2 regions of the Rummeliibacillus sp. G93 genome follow, and region 1 is predicted to be linked to the other one. Evidence: a T-box and tRNA genes for the amino acid it is inferred to sense, from the RefSeq annotation. Region 1 holds a T-box; the other holds one or more tRNA genes.

Region 1 (9,830 bases):
GTTTACAACTCTCACCAAAGACAAAAATACACTGTTCCAACCAAAAACAACCGAAAAAGTTGGCAATGACGTATGGTACAGTGGCAAATTAAATGGCCAAACGGTCTGGCTTAAATACAATCAGGTCACTACAACAAAACCAACAACAAGTGTCCCAAAACCGGAAACACCAAAGCCAACCGAACCACCTAAAACAGAAGAACCAACCAAACCGACTGAACCTACTAAACCAGTCGAGCCACCAAAGGAAGATCCTTCTTTTGAAACAATAGCTGTTAAAAAAATTGGTTCTTTAAAAAGTACGGCCAAAATCTATCAAGATCCAACTAAGTTAGTAGATGCCGAACTAGGAAGCAGCTATAGCAGCGAAAACTTCTATGTTTATAAGAAAGCAGTTATCAAAAGCAAAACCTACTACCAAATTAGCCGCGACTCAAAACCAATCGGCTGGGTAGAAGAAGGCCAGTTGAATCTAAAAAACATTACATCATCAAGTACAACAAGCCTGAAGTTATACCTGACTGGTTTCGGCGCAGCATATAATATCTCTGATGGCGATACAAAAAACGTTGTCTATGAGAAACTTGATGCCTACCGTGCCAAAGCGTTCACCGCTAAAAAGGTAGAGGTAGTAAACGGCAAAACGTATTACCAAGGATCGATCGGCGGTAAGACAGTTTGGATCAATCTTGAACAAGCAGGCAATAACTATATAGCAGAAAACCTGCGCAAAACATCAAACATCACACAGAGTGAAATGCAAAATTACTTAATTAAGAAAAAAGGTACTGCAATCACTTCAGCCACTCTTTACAAAATGATTCCTGCTTTCTTGGAAATTCAAAAAGAGTACGGCATTAGTGCACAATTTATGTTCGCGCATGCAATCGTTGAGACAGGGTGGGGAAGCTCGCAAATCTCTCAATACAAAAACAACTTCTTTGGCTATCAAGCATATGATTCTGCGCCATTTACATGTGCGCTATACTTCCCTTCAGGAAAAGAAGGTCTTGCTTATTATGCAGAAAAAATTTATCAAAATTATTTAAGGGTTGGCGGCGTCTATAATAATGGTGTTAATGTGGCTGGCATGAATGTTCGATACGCGACAGATAAAAACTGGGGACGCACCATTACACGCATTATGGAAGAAATGAAGCCATACAACTCTAGCTACTATACTGCACAGCCAATCAGCACAATAGTACCGGCACCAGTGAATAAAACATACGATCATATTATTCCTGCCAATATGCCACAGCCAAGTATCTTTAAAACATTTGATAAAGGCATTAAGGCAACAACGAATGCATCGACGAAAGTTTATTCAATGCCGTATGCACAGCCAGCACGTCAACTTGGCACATTAGCAAGTGGCAAGAGCATTACACTGCTTGGCCATAATTCAGATGTGAAGGACATTAAAGACAGTAACGGCAAATTTAAAGCGCGCTGGTTCCGTATTCAATATACAGATGCTAACGGACAAGCTACAGACCAAGCATGGGTAAGCAGCGAAAGCCTCGATATCCAAAACCTAGCTGTTACGAACGGAGACGGCTGCAATGTCCGCGACAAACCAACAACAAAAGGCTCAAAAATTTTAACTAAACTAAATGACGAAACGTATTTCAAACTCGTCTTAGACAGCAAAAACAAACCAGTCACTGAAAAAGATGAAAGCAACACAACATGGTATCAGCTTTACATTCCAGGCACTACAACCAAAGCTTGGATTAGCTCTACTATTATTACGAAGTTTTAGAGAAAACTCCGCCTATGACAGGCGGAGTTTTTTAATGTTTTAAAAAGCAAAAAGGATGGCGATTGCCATCCCATACTATCAATTAGTCCCAAATCCGATCTAATTGGCCAGCATATAATTCAATAGCTTTTTTGTAACTAAGAATTTCTTCATCATTCGTCGTCTGTATTAAACACTTTAATAATATCTCCATTGCCTGGCTATGTTCATTTAAATTATATAGCGTCATAGAATAAAAAGTTTTGAGTACCTGACTAGTTGGGAAAGCTTCGATTCCCTGCAGGAAGACATCTTTGGATTTTTCATATTCTCCTAAGGTTCTATAGGAGCTGCCTAAGCCTATGTATGCTTCTTCTAAATCCTTTGAAGGTAATCCCAACTGAATAGCTTTTTCATAGTAAGGAATAGCTTTTACCTCGTCCCCTAAAAGGTCAAAACTCCAAGCGCATTGATAGTTTAAAACAGCATCGTCAGGATAATTCAATACAAGTTTTAAGAAAAGTTCATTAGATGCCTTATATTCTCCACTCTTTCTTAAATCTAATGCTTTATTCAAATCAGTTTCCATTTGAACCTCCAAAATATTTGGCTTCATTCTCTTGAATAGTATTATATATCAATTCAGAAAATTAACATATTTATAATTGTAGGTTGTGACATGTTGAAGAAAGAGAGATAGCATACAAATTAAAAGAGCAAACCATACTCATGGTTGCTCTTATAAAAGGGCTAGTAAGTTCTACCGCCAATATTGTAAGACTCTAATTTGATTTTATTGGTTTTAGAGTCTCGCATATAAGTATATTCTTTCTTATCATTTTTCAAAGTAACATACACTAGCAAAAACCTATCGCCTGTTTCCTTTGTATAGAACGGTGTAATTTCTGTGATGTCTTTTTTATCAATCTTTTTAGTTTCTATTAAGTAGCTTTCTACATCATTTTTAATAACATATTTTTTATATTCCATGTAACCATATATTGAACCACCAATAACGACACAGCTAATAATAAAAATTAAAAAATACTTTAATTTTTTATTCATCTACCCACCTCGATACCATTTATTGTATATGTATTTACATCTATTATAGTAGGTTTATGTCTCTCATGCTATTTGCTTTCAGAAATTCGTTTTGATCATATTTCCTTTTTTTCATTTTGTTCAGTCGCAGTTAAAAGTGATTATCATTTTGAAATTTATCAATATGGAAAGTTAGCTATGATATAATTAAAAGGTCTGAAAATAATTTAAAAAAGAGCAGATATTAAAGGAGGCGTTCATTATGAAAAACAATAGAACTGGTAAGAACTCAAAGGGGATAACGCCTAATTTGCAACGGTAACTTAGCGTTTCCCCTCAATTTGAAAGGGGAATGTTATGCGTACAAGTAGTGTAGAAATTAACGAATTAAATGAAGAGAACTGGTATGAGTGTTGTGCGCTTGAAATATCAGAGAGCCAAACAAAGTATATTGAGTCGAATGCTATTTCAATTGCCCAATCTAAGTTTGAAATATCATTAAAGCCTTTCGCGATTTATTATGAAGAAAAAGTAGTCGGTTTTCTTATGTATAATACGGTGAGAGAAGAGCTTGATGGATATTGGGTATACCGTATAATGATCGATAAAAATTATCAGGGTAGAGGCATAGGAAAAGCTGCAACACAGTTAATGATTTTAGAAATGAGCAAGCTGCCAAATGCCAAAAAAATTATTGTGGGTTACAATCCAGAGAACAAAGAAGCCCATCATCTATATGCAAGCTTAGGGTTTATTGATTATGGAGATCGCTTTGGAAAAGAAATGGCTGTCATTAAAAATATAAATAAGTAAATTAAAAAGGGGAGGACCAATATAAGGTTTTAAATGCTGCGTTCATTTATTTGCTTTACAATATTCTCTTTAAAATCCTTAAATGGTATACTGATTGATTGTTTTTCTCCGTGCTTCCGAACATTTACTGCGTTTTCTTTTAACTCTTCATCACCAAGCACAATAATATAAGGAATCTTTTGCATCTGTGCTCTTCTTATTTTATATCCTAATTTTTCTTCGTCATCGTCAATTTTAACTCGTACCCCTAATTGTCTCAGCTGAGATTGGACTTTGAAGCAATAATCTAGGTGAACCTGAGAGACGGGAACAATTTGTACCTGTGTAGGAGCGAGCCAAACAGGGAAGGCTCCTGCAAAATGTTCAATTAAAATGCCTAAGAAACGATCGATGGAACCGAATACTGCGCGATGAATGACCACCGGACGAGCTTTTTCATTTTGTTTGTCTATATATGTTAAATCAAACTTCTCTGGTAGCTGGAAGTCGAGCTGCACTGTAGCACATTGATGGCTGCGTTGAATGGCATCTTTTATATGAATATCAATTTTGGGGCCATAAAAGGCACCATCGCCCTCATTGATTTTGTAAGGATACCCCAAGTTATTTAGTACGTTTTCTAAAGCTGTTTCAGCCCGATTCCAAAGTTCCTCGCTGCCCATTGAATCCTCTGGGCGTGTCGATAATTCAATTTCATATTCAAATCCGAATACTTTATACACATGGTCGATGATTTTTAACGCAAGAGTAATTTCATCTTCAATCTGTTCTGGTGTAACGAAAATATGAGCATCATCCTGGCAAAATGATCTAACACGTAATAAACCATTTAAGGCACCGCTGAATTCATGTCGATGAACTTGCCCGAATTCCGCCATGCGAATAGGCAAATCACGATAGGAATGTCGTTCATTTTTAAAGATGAGCATATGTCCGGGACAGTTCATCGGTTTTAAGGCAAAGTTTTGTTCATCAACCTGTGTAAAGTACATATTTTCTTTGTAGTGATCCCAGTGACCAGATTGCTCCCACAATCTCTGATTCATCATGAGTGGAGTCCGCACCTCTTTATAATCATACTTAGCCTGTAAATTTCGTAAAAAGGACTCGAGCTCATTCCGTATAATCTGGCCATTTGCCAGATAGAAAGGCATGCCGGGTGCTTCCTCTGAGAACATGAATAACTCAAGTTCTTTTCCAAGTTTACGGTGATTTCGCTTTTCCGCTTCCTCTAGAAAGACGAAATAGTCACGTAGCTCATCCTTTGTTGCAAAAGCGACACCATAGATGCGTTGAAGCATTTTATTATTACTATCGCCTCGCCAATATGCCCCAGACACTTTTGTTAATTTAAAATGCTGGATCTTACCTGTAGAAGGTATATGAGGACCCCGGCATAAATCATAAAAGTCACCCTGTTCATAAACAGTAACTGTTTCATCCTGTGGAATGTCTTCTAACAACTCAAGTTTTAATGGATCATGCGCAAATAACTGTTTTGCTTTCTCGCGTGAAACTTCCTTTCGTTTTATCTCCACGTTTTCATTAATGATTTGTTTCATAACCTTTTCTATTTGAGGTAAATCACTTGGAGTGATAGGGGAATCTAGCTCCACATCATAAAAAAAACCATCTTCAATGACAGGGCCAACTCCAAAATGAATAGAAGGATATATACGTTTTAATGCGTGTGCCAATAAGTGGGCTGTTGAATGGAGAACCACTGCTATTCCTTCTTTTGAAGCTGCATCATATAAGGAAATCTGTGCATCTTCTGTAATCTGGCATCCTACATCTGTAGGTATCCCATTTACATAACCGACAATTGTCTTTTTAGAAAGACTTGGGCTAATGGAGTGGGCAATATCAGTTAGTGTTACGCCTCGCTCATATTGCTGTTGTTTGCCATCTGGAAATTGAATTTGTATAAATTGATCATTCATCATGTTAAACACTCCTTTTTTATAATAAAAAAACACACGCATCCCTAAACAAGGGACGAGTGTGTTGTTAACCCGTGGTTCCACCCAACTTTCCATACGCTAAAGAATAGCCTATGGCTCTGGTGCTGTAACGTAGCATAGACGGTATTGGATACTACATTCCCCAATACAGCTCAAAGGTGGTAAATTATTTTCCTAAGCTAGGAAGATTTCAGCAAAACTTCCCTCTCTGTAAACCGTAAAAATAATTCATGTCCTCATCATCGCTTTTAATTTTTATTTCAATCAATGGAATCCTGTTAAATACAAAAAAACGCACGCATCCCTAATAAAGGGACGAGTACGTTTTAACCCGTGGTTCCACCCAACTTCCCATAAGTTAGATACAACTTATGGCTTTGGTGCTGTAACGTAGCATAGACGGTATCGGATACTAGATTCCCCGATACAGCTCAAAGGTGGTAAATTACTCTCCTGCGTTAGGAAGATTTCAGCAAGACTTCCCTCTCTGTAAACCGTAAAAGCAATTCATGTCCTTATCAGCGCTTCTTCATCAAGAATTAAATTATTATATATATTATGATAATTATTACTATTTAGCAACACCTATTTTAATTATGAACAATTTATTGACTTAACTTCCTCGCCAATCCAATCATTTTACATCCCATTAAACTTCCGCTAGCATTATGACGTATAAATATCACATTTACACAGATAGATGAAAAAAGGGAAGGATGAGTAACATGAGACTCTCTATTCTAGATCAAGCGCCGATACCAAAAGGGGCTAAACCGGCACAGGCTTTAAAAAACAGCGAAACATTGGCGATTCTTGGTGAAGAGCTAGGCTATCACCGTATGTGGATGGCGGAGCATCATAACGGGCAATCGCTTGCAAGCTCTGCGCCTGAAGTAACAGCGGCTCACTTGGCTGCTAAAACAAACCGTATTCGTATCGGCACAGGCGGCATCATGATGATGCATTACTCACCATTAAAAGTAGCGGAAGTGTTCAAAACATTAAGCGCACTGTCACCTGGCCGCATCGACTTTGGCGTTGGACGCGCACCAGGCGGGGATACTTATGCTATTTATGCGATGGCAAAAGGTAAACGACCTGAGATGACGGATCAATATAAAGAAATTGAAACAACACTTAAGTTGATGAACGATCAAAAACCAGGCATCTCTGTCTATGATTCAGTTGTGGCAACACCAGCGCGCGTGGAACTTCCTGAAGCATGGCTATTAGGCTCGACTGGTAATAGTGCCGTACGAGCAGGTCGCATGGGAATGGGTTACTCCTTTGCTCAATTCTTCAATGGTGGAATGACGAGAGAAATCTTCGACACATATCGCGCTAATTTCGAGCCTTCATACTTTATGGAAACACCAGAAATTCTGGTGACATATGCGACAACTGTAGCGGAAACAAAAGAAGAAGCAGAATTCTTAGCAATGCCGATTGATATTTCTAGACTACAGCTGATGCAAGGCAACTTAATACAAACCTTATCACCAGAAGAAGCAAAAGACTATCCATTAACTGAAATGGACAAAATGATGATTGAAGAAAATCGCAAATTGCATCTAGTCGGCACACCGAAGGAAGTAGGCGATATTATTCGTCGAGATCAAGAGCAATATGGATTTGACGAAGCGATGTTCAATTGTAACCAATTCAGCATCGAAAGCCGAAAACAAAGCTACACGCTATTAGCAAAAGAATTATTGGATTAAATAAGAGACCCGCAGCAGAAGCAGGGCACATGAAAAACAGAAGTAATTCATTGAGATTTTGATGAATAATTTTATTGAAGTGGAAATAAATATTAAAGTGGGCTACCGCTCGCCTCCGAAAAATCGCAACTATTTCCCTTCAATATCATGAAACACTTCACTAACATTCATTGCCTTACCAAGACAGCTGCGGGTTTTTATTATGCTAAATTTGTTTAAAGTAAATAAGTTTTAAAAAGAGTATTGACAAGAGTTTGTTTTCATGAGAAGATTATCTCGAATTAAAGATATTTGTTTTAAGTCTATTATTTTTTTAATATATATCTCGATTTCGAGACAGTTAGTATTTTCAGATTATATACAATGGAGGAGATTTAAAATGGCAAAATGGACAGTAGATCAATCACATTCAACAGTAGGTTTTGAAGTAAAACACATGATGGTTTCAAAAGTAAGAGGACAATTTGATTCTTATACTGCAGATGTAGAAGCAGCAGATTTAACAGATTTAACAACAGCAACAATCGCATTCAAATTTGATGTAGCAAGCATTAACACAAACAGCGAAGATCGCGACAATCATTTGAAATCAGCAGATTTCTTCGATGCAGAAAACAATCCAACTATCGACTTTACATCTACAAACATCGTAAAAGATGGCGATGACTACAAAGTAACTGGTGATTTAACAATCAAAGGCGTAACAAAACCAGTAACATTCAACGTAGAATACGGCGGTAAAGGTACAAACCCATGGGGCGTAGAAGTGTACGGATTCGAAGCGGAAACAAAAATCAACCGTGAAGAATTCGACTTAACTTGGAACGCAGCACTAGAAACAGGTGGCGTACTAGTAGGTAAAGACATCAAAATCAAAGTGGAGTTAGAAATTAACCCAGCTGCATAATAAAAGCCTGTGAATGATGCTGAATTTAGTTGATAAAAGTTCAGCATCATCTCCAAACAAAAGCTCAAAAGCATTTTTTTAAAACAATATCTCGAATTCAAGATAATTAAATGGGAGGGGTATTTCATGGACGCACTTAAAGGACTACATCACGTGACAGCTATAACAAGCAGTGCAGAAAAAATATATGATTTCTTCACTTACGTATTAGGTCTTCGATTAGTGAAAAAAACAGTGAACCAAGATGATATCCAAACCTATCATTTGTACTTCACAGATGATGTCGGCAGCCCCGGAACAGATATGACATTCTTTGACTTTCCAGGCATTCCAAAAGGGGTGCATGGCACAAATGAGATTTCTAAAACATGTTTCCGAGTTCCAAATGATGAGGCATTAGCTTATTGGGTAAAACGCTTTGATAAATTTGAAGTGAGACATACAGGAATCCAAGAGCAGTTTGGCAAAAAGACTTTATCATTTGTCGATTTTGATGATCAGAATTATCAGCTCATATCAGATGAGTTAAACGCGGGAGTGCCAGCAGGGACACCTTGGCAAAATGGACCGGTGCCACTTGAATATGCGATTACTGGATTAGGACCTATTTTTGTCCGGACTTCTTTCGCTGACTACTTCAAACAACTGTTAGAGGAAGTATTCTTCATGAAAGAAGTCGCTAAAGAAGGCTCATTCAAACTATTTGAAATGGGTGAAGGGGGCAACGGGGCTCAAGTAATCGTTGAAATGAACACCGTGCTTCCGCAAGCTCGACAAGGCTATGGCACAGTCCATCACACAGCATTCCGAGTGAATGACAGGGCTGACTTGGATGCTTGGCAACAACGTTTAGAGTTATATAAACTGCCAAACTCCGGCTATGTAGAACGCTACTATTTTGGTTCTCTTTATACAAATGCTGCCCCTTCCGTTTTATTTGAATTAGCAACAGATGGTCCTGGCTTTATGGGGGATGAACCATATGAAACACTTGGTGAAAAACTATCATTGCCGCCTTTCTTTGAGCCAAAACGCGAAGAAATCGAAAAAATCGTAAGACCTATTGATACAGTGCGCAGTACTCGAACATTTGAAAAGGAATATTTATAGGGAAGTGAAATCATGGGATTTATGTCTAAATTATTTGGTACAAAACAAGAGGAGGAAGAAACAATGACAAAAGTAAATATCGGTATTATTTTAGGATCAACTCGTGAAGGACGTTTAAGTCCACAAGTAGGCGCTTGGGTAAAAGAAATCGCAGACAAACGCGGCGATGCAAATTACACAATCATTGATATTGCAGATTACAAATTGCCACTACTAGGGGAAGCAGGCGGAGATGCATCAGGCGCAGCTGCATGGTCAGAAGCTGTTGCAGCACAAGATGGCTTTGTATTCATCGTTCAAGAATACAATCATTCGATTACTGGTTCACTTAAAAATGCACTAGACTATCTTCGCGAAGAATGGAACAACAAAGCAGCTGGTATCGTATCATACGGTTCAGTAGGCGGGGCTCGTGCAGCAGAACACCTACGTGGTATCTTAGGTGAATTGCTTGTAGCAGATGTTCGTGTACACCCAGCGCTATCATTGTTCACAGATTTCGAAAACGGTACAGACTTTAAACCAAA
Region 2 (9,830 bases), 220 kb from region 1:
AATCGAATTAATACCAATTACGTTACCTGTTTCTGCATTAATCAGCGGGCCACCGCTAGAACCGGGATGCAAACGAGCTGTCATTTCATATAGACCGCTATATGTGTATTCATCCGTAAACTCTGCGCCAATGTTTGTGATTTTTCCTTCAGTTGAAGTGCCGCCCTTATTATTCGGGCTACCAATTGCAATAACAGGCGTGTTAAGTCTTGCTGGTGCTGTATCTAAAACGAGCGGGTCTTTCCCTTCCAGTTCTGGTACACGTATAAGTGCAACGTCTGTCTTTTTTGAAATTCCAATTACCTGACCTTGAAACTCTTGGCCATGCTCATTTGAAACTAAAACATAAGAAGCATCCTTCGCCACATGGGCATTCGTGATAATGTCTCCTTTTTTGTTAAATAGGAACCCAGAACCTTGCTGCAAATCTGTCACGATCGTATAGACTTGCGTTTTAGCGTTTGCAATAATTGCAGAGGTATCATTTTTAGGCATAACAACATTTGTTTCTTCTTTGGTCGTCGTTGGTTGGCCAGTTGCAGGAATATCATTAGTCACACTGCCCTCTTGACGGCTAGCTGTCACCTTATCCTCTTGATCCTTTTTTGGTTCTTCTTTCTTTTTTGTCTCTTCCTTTTTAGGCTTATTGATTTTCTCTACTTTTTTAATATGTTCATTTTCATTAGCTGACTTTTCATTTTTGGTTAGGAGCATAAACGCACCCAAGATAATGGCTGCCATTAAAACAATGGATACAGCTATTCTTTTGATGGATGCTTTCTTTGGCTGATACCGTCGATTTTTAGTCATCACACATCCACTTCCTATCATTATTTAATTGTCAATACTATAGACGAATGAGCCTATATGAAAGTTTCAAAATTTTATCAATTCGGCTTTCTAGATTCAATTTCACAAAGATTATCATAGCATAAATTCCAGAGAATAGAATGAGAAAATAGATTTTTTTCGAAGGTATTTCTACTTATTTGTTTTACCCTATTTTCAGCACTATATGCACTCCTCACTTTCTTTTCCATAGGTCTCCTTTATAATGTCTACTCGGTTTATTTAAAGTTTCCATTCCGTAGTATATAATGAGGGAAAAAGTGTTATGGAAGGTAAGTTGAATGAAAAAGATAAATATATTGGGCATTCCTTTTGTAGATACTACCAAAAAAGAGTTTGTAAGCCATGTTTTGACCTTGGCAACCAGCAACAAGGAACCCATTTCAATCGTAACAGCGAATCCCGAAATTGTTATGCTAACAAAAGAAAATGCACAATATGAACAATACGTACAGCGATCGACCTATGTAGTCGCAGACGGTATAGGCGTTGTCATCGGTTCTAAAATATTAGGTACTCCATTGCGGGAACGGATACCAGGCTATGAATTAGTACACGCATTTATGAAAAATGCTGATATTAATAAAAATCGATTCTTCTTTTATGGCGGCAAGCCTGGTGTAGCAGAAGCAGCGGCTAAAAAGGCAATCGCCCTCTACCCCCATATTAATATTGTGGGGACTGCTGATGGCTATGGTGACAGTGACGCAGTAGCCACTCAGGCAGCGTCCTTAAAGCCTGATTTTATTTTTATTGCTACGGGAGCTCCCAAACAAGAAGAATGGATAGCTAGTCACCGCCATCAATTCGAGCACTGTGTCATGATGGGCGTAGGCGGCAGTTTGGACGTGTTATCAGGCAATGTTCGCCGTGCGCCACAACTCTTTATCAAGCTTAATCTTGAATGGTTCTATCGCCTAATCACACAACCCACCCGTATAAAACGTATGATGAAGATACCTCTTTTTCTGCTTAAGGTGTTGCAATCAAAATAACAATTTGCCGATTCTATTAAATTGAATCGGCTTTTTTATATTCCCAATTTCCATTCAAAAATCCAATAGCAATTTATTAATAATAATTCGCTCTTATAATTTATATTGATTTATTGTATACAATTGTATACAATAATTTTATATTCCGATTGTATACAATTGTATACAGAAAGAGGTGTGATATGAGACCAAATGAGGAAAGAGGCGGCCGACATCGTCATCATGGCGGCGGCCATCATACAAAGGGTCCTAAAACATTTAGGCGCGGCAGAGCAATAGCGTTTTTAGAGATACTTCAGCTAAAACGTATGACTATCAAACAGCAACTAGACGAACCCGAATTTGAAACTATTAAGCCAGTCTTAATCGGTGAGTTAAAGGCACTCGACATGGTTATCAACGAATTTATACAGCTATTTGATTTAGAAGAAAGTGATGAAATGGTAACCACTGAAAATCCTTCTATAGAAGCCTCAGAAACGATAGGAGATCTAGCAGATGAAACTAATCAATGAATACATCGATAGCCTCTTCGCTCCAACAGATACAGATTTAGAGGACGTGCTGACATCAATTGAAGAAAACGGAATGCGTTCTATCTCCGTATCACCCGGCTCTGGTAAGCTTCTTACAATGCTGGTGTCTTTATCACAAGCTAAAGAAGTACTAGAAATTGGAGCACTTGGCGGCTATAGCGGCATATGCTTGGCAAGAGGATTTGGCAGCGAAGGTTATTTAACATCACTCGAATTAGAGGAAAACTATGCTACCCTCGCTCATCAAAATTTAACCAAAGCAGGCTTTGGTAATCAAGTTACCTACTTGACTGGTCCAGCACTAGAAAGCCTCCAAATTCTAAAAGAAAATAATAAACAATATGATTTTTTCTTTATAGATGCAGACAAACTAAATTACATCAACTATTTAAACGCTTGTATCGAACTTGCCAAAGATGGTGCTATTATTGTCACAGACAATGTCTTAGCTGGCGGGAGTGTTGCAGATTCAAACTCACAGCCTAAACGTTATAGTGAGTTCATGAAAGAGTTCAATAAAACAGTCGCAGAACACTCTCAGTTGCAATCTGTATTAATACCGATCGGCGACGGAATGACGGTTTCACGCGTTATAAAGTAGTTATACAACATGCTGACTGCTAGCAAATGCTATATGCTTTGTGAGCAGTTTTTTCAATTTCTAATCCTGCTTATCCGACTACCCCACCCCTCAACCTAGAAATATTTTCCCTTGCATGATACTGTATTCAATGAATAATAACGAGGAGGAATTCTTTCACTTTGATTTCATTTATCCTAACACTAAAACGACTGCTAGAAGCTTTGTATAAATCATCAAAACATCCTTTATTTTTATCGCTTATTACTACCCTATTTTTCATCATTCTGTCAGGCGTGTTATTTTATACACAAAAAGAAGGCTGGGCCGTTCTAGACGCCATCTATTTCTGCGTTGTGAGCATTATTCCAACCGGCATCGATACCAACCTTTCCCCTGAAACAGCGATAGGAAAAGTATTCACTATGTTCTATCTTATCGTTGGAACAGGCACAATGCTCCTAACACTCATACTTTTGGCCAAATCGACCATCAATAATGATGATGATTTTAAGAAAACCTTTAAAAGTGGAAAGTGGAAACGCGAAGGACAAGAGGAAGAAAAATAATTCATTTCTTCCCAGTTGCATTGGAGAAGAATAAGTCAAGATAATGCTAGGGCATTTTTGAATTTCGCCTAAATCATGAAATCTGAATTAAGAAAATAAAAGTGCTATACTATTGGTGTAAATAAATATTGCCGACTTAGTTTAATGGCAAAACGGTGGTCTCGTAATCCACTGATAGGAGTTCGATTCTCTTAGTCGGCATATTAAAAAACCGACAACTAACATAAATCTTAATTTGAATTTGCACTATCTTTCAATTGATAATCCAATAAGACTCTTAGATAGCCTATTACGTCTATTCTGTTTCCATAAAAATAAAAGCCATCCATAATTGGATGGCTTTATTTCTTATTCTATAACGGCAATCATGCCCTCTTCATCATCAATTTCTAATCGGATGCTTGCTGCATAGGGATCTACGTTGGTTTCTTCTTGTAAATAGGCACGGATAGCGGACAACATGTTGGCTACGCGATACGTATCTTGTCGATTATTATAATATGCATCGGCAGAGTAGCCTTCATCGTCATCAAAGCAAAGCTCGATCTCTACATTTTCGGGCATTACATTGATTTGGCGTGCATGGTATACGCATAATGCGTTAATTAATTGGTCCTCTGATAAGACTATTGTTTCCATACATTTCGGTCCTCGTCACGTTTTTTGTTGCCACGGAACATTTGGAAAACTTTCATGATTAACATAATAAGTACCAAGATGGCAATAACATTGATTAATAAACCAAATAAGTTGCCCATTGCACCCATATTGCTAAGCATTCCACCAAATAAAAGTCCTGCAAGTCCTCCGAGCATCATGCCACGCATAAATCCGCCCTTTCGTGGAGTTGAATTAGCAGTTTTTGATTTGTTAGTTTTGTTATTAAAGCTTGAGTTTTTGTTATCTTGTGTATTTCGATTTGTATTGGATTTATTGTTATTGAAAATAGAATTATTGGAATTACCGTTTGAATTAAAACCTCTTTTGCCTGATTTGTATCCTCTTGCATCAGCTGTGATGCTAAAATGGTCTGAAACAACAGGCCCTACAGTTGAGAAAGCAAGAGTAGCTGCAAATAAAGCTGCCGCAAGTTTTTTAAATTTCAATTAAATACCCTCCATTAGTGTGTAATTAATATTACTTACTCTTATCTTATCATTTTCCTTACATTATATGAAATGAAACGCTAAGGCAAAAAAAATCCTCCTGCTTTTATAGCAAGAGGATTTTTATTAGTTTGTTAGTCCACTTTTACATTACGAACTTCTGTTGGCTCATCAATAGTTTGTTTACCTTTTAAGTAGTTGATGAATGCATCAGTATCTACTTCGATTGTTTTATCATTTGTTGCTGTTGTGAATGCTTTGAAGTTATCGCCACCTGTTGCGATAAAGTCGTTAATTACAACAGAATATGTTTTTGCAGGATCGATTTTTTCATCTGTATCTCCTACAAATACATCTACAACTCCTTTTGAATTATACGTATAGTGCAAGCCAGATACTTCTAAGCCATAACCACCTGTGAATTGTTGGTTGATTGCTTCTTTAATATTAGCACCAGTCATGTCTACCACTTTCAAGTAGTTGCCGAATGGTTGGACTGCTTGCGCTTTACCCCATGTAATAACATTTTTGTCTCCGTCTTTAACTGTAGTAAGGTCAGCACGGATACCACCAGAGTTTGTCATAGCAAAGTCAGCATTGTAGCCTGAAGCTTTTGCTTGGCTTAATTGTCCATCAGTTACTAAGTTGCCGACTGGAGAACCGCCTAGTGGATGAGCGACACGGTCTCTTGTAATGGATTCAAATGATGCTGTTGCGATTGGCGCATCAATTTTCTCTTTTACTAAAGATTTCGCTTCATTCACAATGCCATTTACCTTCTTAGATACTTTGTTGCTGTTGATTTGTTCTTCAGTTGGCAAGTAGTTATATTTTACAATACCAGATGGTGTTTTAATAAAGTCTTTTGTCTTTTTGCTAATTTTACCTGTTACAACTGAATAAGCTTTACCAAATGATTTTGCCTCAATAATGCGTGTATTTTTGTAAACGCCATTAGCAAAGTTGTGATCATGGCCGCCGATTACTACGTCTACAGAGTGTTTCGGATCGATTTTTTCAAGCTCTTTCAGCATATCGACTGTTTGGCCTAAAATTTTCTCTTTTCCTTGTGTTTCAATTGATGTGTCTGCATCTGTGTTATAGGCACCTGAGTGTGCAACTACGACGATTGCATTTACACCTTGTTTACGCAAAACTTTTGAATATTTTGCGATTGCTTTTGCTGGATTTACCACTTCGATATTCTCAACGTGTTTAGATAGTACTACTGTTTTAATGTCTGGTGTAACGACACCGATAAATCCAACTTTAACTCCACCATATTTTTTCACTGTATAAGGTTTGAAGCCACTAAGGATTTTCTTAGACTTTTTATCTACAATGTTGGAAGTTAGGATCTCCATATTGCTTTTAGTCAATTTATAATCTTTTACTAATTCATAGTTTTGTGTTGCTTCAGTCGGTGCAAGGCCGTTTAAAATTCGTTTGAATTCATCGATTCCCTCATCAAATTCATGGTTACCTAGTGCTCCAACAGTAAATTTAATTGCATTGGCTGCATTCATTGTTGGCTCGTCTTGAAGTAAGCTTGAATAAGATGGACTTCCGCCTACTAAGTCGCCTGCACTAATTCTGTAAGTATTCGCAGCAGCTGTTTTTAATTTGTACTTCTTAGCAAACGCTGCTTTTTCTTGCTCAAAGTGATACGCAAGAGCTGGTGCTCCTCCGATTGGTGTGCCATCAGTAGCTTTATAACTCTCTCCGATATTACCATGCATATCATTGATAGATAGAAACTGTACTGGCACAGTTGTTGGTGCTTTCGGTTTTGCTGGCGTTGTTTTGGCAAAAGCTGACATAGGCGTCATTAATAATGCAGCAGCCCCTAATGTTGCGACGATTTTTGTTTTAAACACTCTCTACACTCTCCCATTTTATATGTAAGTTTGTTTCTTCTTCATTGTATAGTCTGCTATATAACAATACAATACTCAAAATTAAAAATAATATAATAATAGCATGTAAGACTATTCAGATAATACTATATCATCATTTCAAATAAATGAAAGCGCTTTTTTATTAAAAATTTTGAAGAATTTTGCCTAAATATGATATAATTACGTAGAACTTATAGTTAGATGTGCCTGTTAAAATTTGGGGAGGAATTTATTTTGACAACAATGAAATCTGTTCAACAACGTTTTGAAGAAAGTCCTTTTTGGCAAACACTTGGACTTGAATATATACATGCTGAAGATGGAATTGCCGAAATTGCCTTTGACTATAAAAAAGAACTAAACAATGTGGTGGGTACAATGCACGGCGGTGTCTTCATGTCAGCTCTTGATACTGTGATGGGCATTGCAACACATACACTTGGTTTTAAAGATGTAATTACTATTCAACTAGAAACGCGTTTTTTAAAGCCGGTTACTCACGGACGTGTGAAAGGGCTAGCGCGTATCATTTCACAAACCCGTTCAACAACCATTGTAGAAGGCCGTCTCTATGACGAAGAAGATGAACTCGTTGGATTTGCAACAGGTACATTTAAAGGTAGTAATTAAGGATAGAGATGCCCACTCTTTTAAGAGGTTGGGCATCTTTTTATATGTCTCTATTGTAGGTAAAGAGGATCCGATATACTTTACTATTCTGGCTTTTGAGCTTGTCTATCTCCCTGTTCTGCAAGTTATACTGTACAGTTCATTATGTGTTAAGGTACTAAGTTCGCTTCGCCTTCATCGTCACCTTTAACCTTTTGTTTTGGTTTTCTATTAATTTGATAGTTGATGCTATTCTCTTCTTTAATAATCTCGTATTTTGCATAGTTTCTCTTTTCTTTTGGAGGGATTCGCATATAAAACGTATAGTATTCTATTTGCGCTTTTAATGCGCATGCACGATTCATTCTCCGTTCAAATGTACTTACTGTAATATCCATTATTAATTCGGTTCCACTAGTAAAAGTAATAATCGTACCTAAGCTACCGTATGCACTGTACCTTTTTATATGGTTAAGTGCTAACCATATGCAGCCATCTTTCTTTGGCGAGAAAACGGGAAACCAGACTCTTTCGTTAATAGTGACCGGATGCATCTTAACTTTACCAAGAATATGCTTTGTCCCTTGTCCAGCCCCTGTTAAGCTAGAGCCTGAGAATTTTAAATTGGCGTCCATAATTTCGATTGGATTTAAATCGCTTAGTGTAACTCCCCCTAATTCCATAATTTTAGTTTTTACCTTCCCCGTCGCATTCTCGTAAAATGGGATAAGTGCAAGCGTTTCAATAGATAAAGCGTAAACATGTTTAATCAATTCATTTCCCTCCTCATTAATAAAATAAAAGCGATAAAACAAAATTTCCCGCCATCAAATCAAACATAATTTGTAAATTCGACATAATTCAGGATAATTTTATATTATATTATTACTATTAAAATCCGATGTCAAATAAACATATTTTCCTATTAAATTCACTATAAAATCCCTTTTTTCTCTCAAAAACCTGTTAATTAGCGGTTTTGTTATTTTACACTGTTAAAAGCTGATTAACTTTTTTCATTACTTTCTTAACTTAAACGGCCTAAATCACGTTAATTTTAACCAACCAAAAGGCTAAAATTATTTAAATAGAAAGTGCCAATACACTCACAATCCAACTAATATGCATAAGAAAAACAATACTATAGATAACAAGCGCTGCTCTTAAAAGTAGATTTGTCAATAAAGTAGCCCTCATCTTACTTAGAATAACAATGAGAGCTACAGGTAAAGCTAATTTCATTAAATAAAAGGCTATTTTACTCGAGCTGTATATCCAACTCATTAAAGGATTGGCTTCGCCAATAATATGATTGCGTAAGCCTATGTCTGTTAAAATTGTATCTAACAAGCATAATATGAATAATATATAAACATTAATAAATTGCCGTTTACTTTCGGGCTGTGTTATAGATTGTTCCACTAAAACTCCTCCTAAATTGCCAATGTTGAATAAGTCTAAGGCAAATAGAAAGGTTTTTATTCACATACGAAAAAGGACTGGCCAGAAAAATTCTGTGCCAGCCCTTCTAATTTATATTAAATTACATCCATGGATGGCCTGGGTTCCATTGTTGCCATTGTTGGTGATGGCCATCATGATGCATTGGGTATGTTTGCCAATGCTGTTGTGTTGGACGCCAATGGTGTTGACCGGATTGCCAAGGATAGGATTGATGGTATCCATGATGCATTGGATATCCATGGCCACCATGACCTCCATGGCTTCCATGACCCCCATGGCTTCCATGATGTCCCATATTCCAGTTGCCGTGTTGTTGATGTTGCATATGTCCATAGTTTTGATTCCAATCATGCCCCTGTCCCCATTGATCGCCAGAGTGCCACCCACCATACTGTTGACTCATTTGTGACATCCATGGGTTATACTCCATATTTTCCCTCATGTAATTAACGCCTTGCCCATCAAAAGGTTGAACCATTCTCTAAACACTCCCTTTTCATTATTCCTTGTATCATATGGTCAAATGACTAAGGCAATTGGGCCTTTATACTAATAGATTAACAATGGGTAAAGCGTATCGGAAAAGAACATTTCTTTGACCAACAAAAAAACCAGCATTCGCTGGTTTTTCATCTATAGTTGTGTTGCTGCCTCGTATGTTTCCACGAGATTATGGGCCGTTTTTTTCTGGTCATCTGCTAGCATACTTAGTGTAGCATTGAGCTCTTCTAATGAAGCAGTGCTTCCCTCAATAATTGTTGCAAATTCATTTGTATTCGCTTCAATAGTGCCTGTCTTGTCCTCAACACTTTTAATTTCACTTGCTACTACTATCATTTGCTGATTCAGGTTTTGCATAGCAGTATATAAATGATTAAACGCATTTACTGACTTTTCTACAGTTTCCACTTGTTGCTCGACACGTTTCGCCCCTACTTGTAATTGGCTTAAAGTACTTTCATTGTATGTGTTAACATTACTTAGATTTTCATCAATTTTCACTAATGTATCTGCAGTAGTGGAGGCCAATTTACGGATTTCTTCGGCTACAACAGCGAAGCCCTTCCCATATTCACCGGCACGCGCGGCTTCAATAGAAGCATTGAGGGCCAACAGATTAGTTTGTTCTGTAATCCCTTTAATCGCAACTGTGAATGTATTGGTTTCTTGTATTTTAGAAGTCAGCGTTTCAACGGATTGAGAAAGTTGTTGGAAAAATCCAGA

What was found. A T-box is a leader RNA that pairs with one kind of tRNA and senses whether it is charged. The one in region 1 lies ahead of thrS (threonine--tRNA ligase), so its partner is inferred to be a tRNA-Thr.
Region 2: it has a tRNA-Thr gene. The T-box ahead of thrS (threonine--tRNA ligase) is inferred to sense a tRNA for this amino acid. The anticodon was not compared.

What each region holds. Positions count from the first base shown of each region.
Region 1 covers NZ_CP097314.1:385,588-395,417, forward strand. The annotation lists gene M2M59_RS01975 (glucosaminidase domain-containing protein) at 1-1,765, shown strand, start outside; gene M2M59_RS01980 (tetratricopeptide repeat protein) at 1,848-2,333, opposite strand; gene M2M59_RS01985 (hypothetical protein) at 2,495-2,809, opposite strand; gene M2M59_RS01990 (GNAT family N-acetyltransferase) at 3,146-3,601, shown strand; gene thrS (threonine--tRNA ligase) at 3,631-5,544, opposite strand; T-box leader at 5,593-5,817, opposite strand; T-box leader at 5,874-6,096, opposite strand; gene M2M59_RS02000 (LLM class flavin-dependent oxidoreductase) at 6,291-7,286, shown strand; gene M2M59_RS02005 (YceI family protein) at 7,666-8,193, shown strand; gene M2M59_RS02010 (ring-cleaving dioxygenase) at 8,320-9,303, shown strand; gene M2M59_RS02015 (NADPH-dependent FMN reductase) at 9,316-9,830, shown strand, end outside.
Region 2 covers NZ_CP097314.1:605,823-615,652, reverse strand. The annotation lists gene M2M59_RS02975 (S1C family serine protease) at 1-810, opposite strand, end outside; gene M2M59_RS02970 (WecB/TagA/CpsF family glycosyltransferase) at 1,131-1,844, shown strand; gene M2M59_RS02965 (hypothetical protein) at 2,027-2,359, shown strand; gene M2M59_RS02960 (O-methyltransferase) at 2,343-2,981, shown strand; gene M2M59_RS02955 (potassium channel family protein) at 3,143-3,529, shown strand; tRNA gene M2M59_RS02950 (tRNA-Thr) at 3,660-3,730, shown strand; gene M2M59_RS02945 (DUF2653 family protein) at 3,878-4,168, opposite strand; gene M2M59_RS02940 (hypothetical protein) at 4,156-4,635, opposite strand; gene M2M59_RS02935 (bifunctional metallophosphatase/5'-nucleotidase) at 4,770-6,512, opposite strand; gene M2M59_RS02930 (PaaI family thioesterase) at 6,777-7,163, shown strand; gene M2M59_RS02925 (competence protein ComK) at 7,313-7,915, opposite strand; gene M2M59_RS02920 (DUF5658 family protein) at 8,226-8,564, opposite strand; gene M2M59_RS02915 (hypothetical protein) at 8,686-9,084, opposite strand; gene M2M59_RS02910 (methyl-accepting chemotaxis protein) at 9,240-9,830, opposite strand, start outside.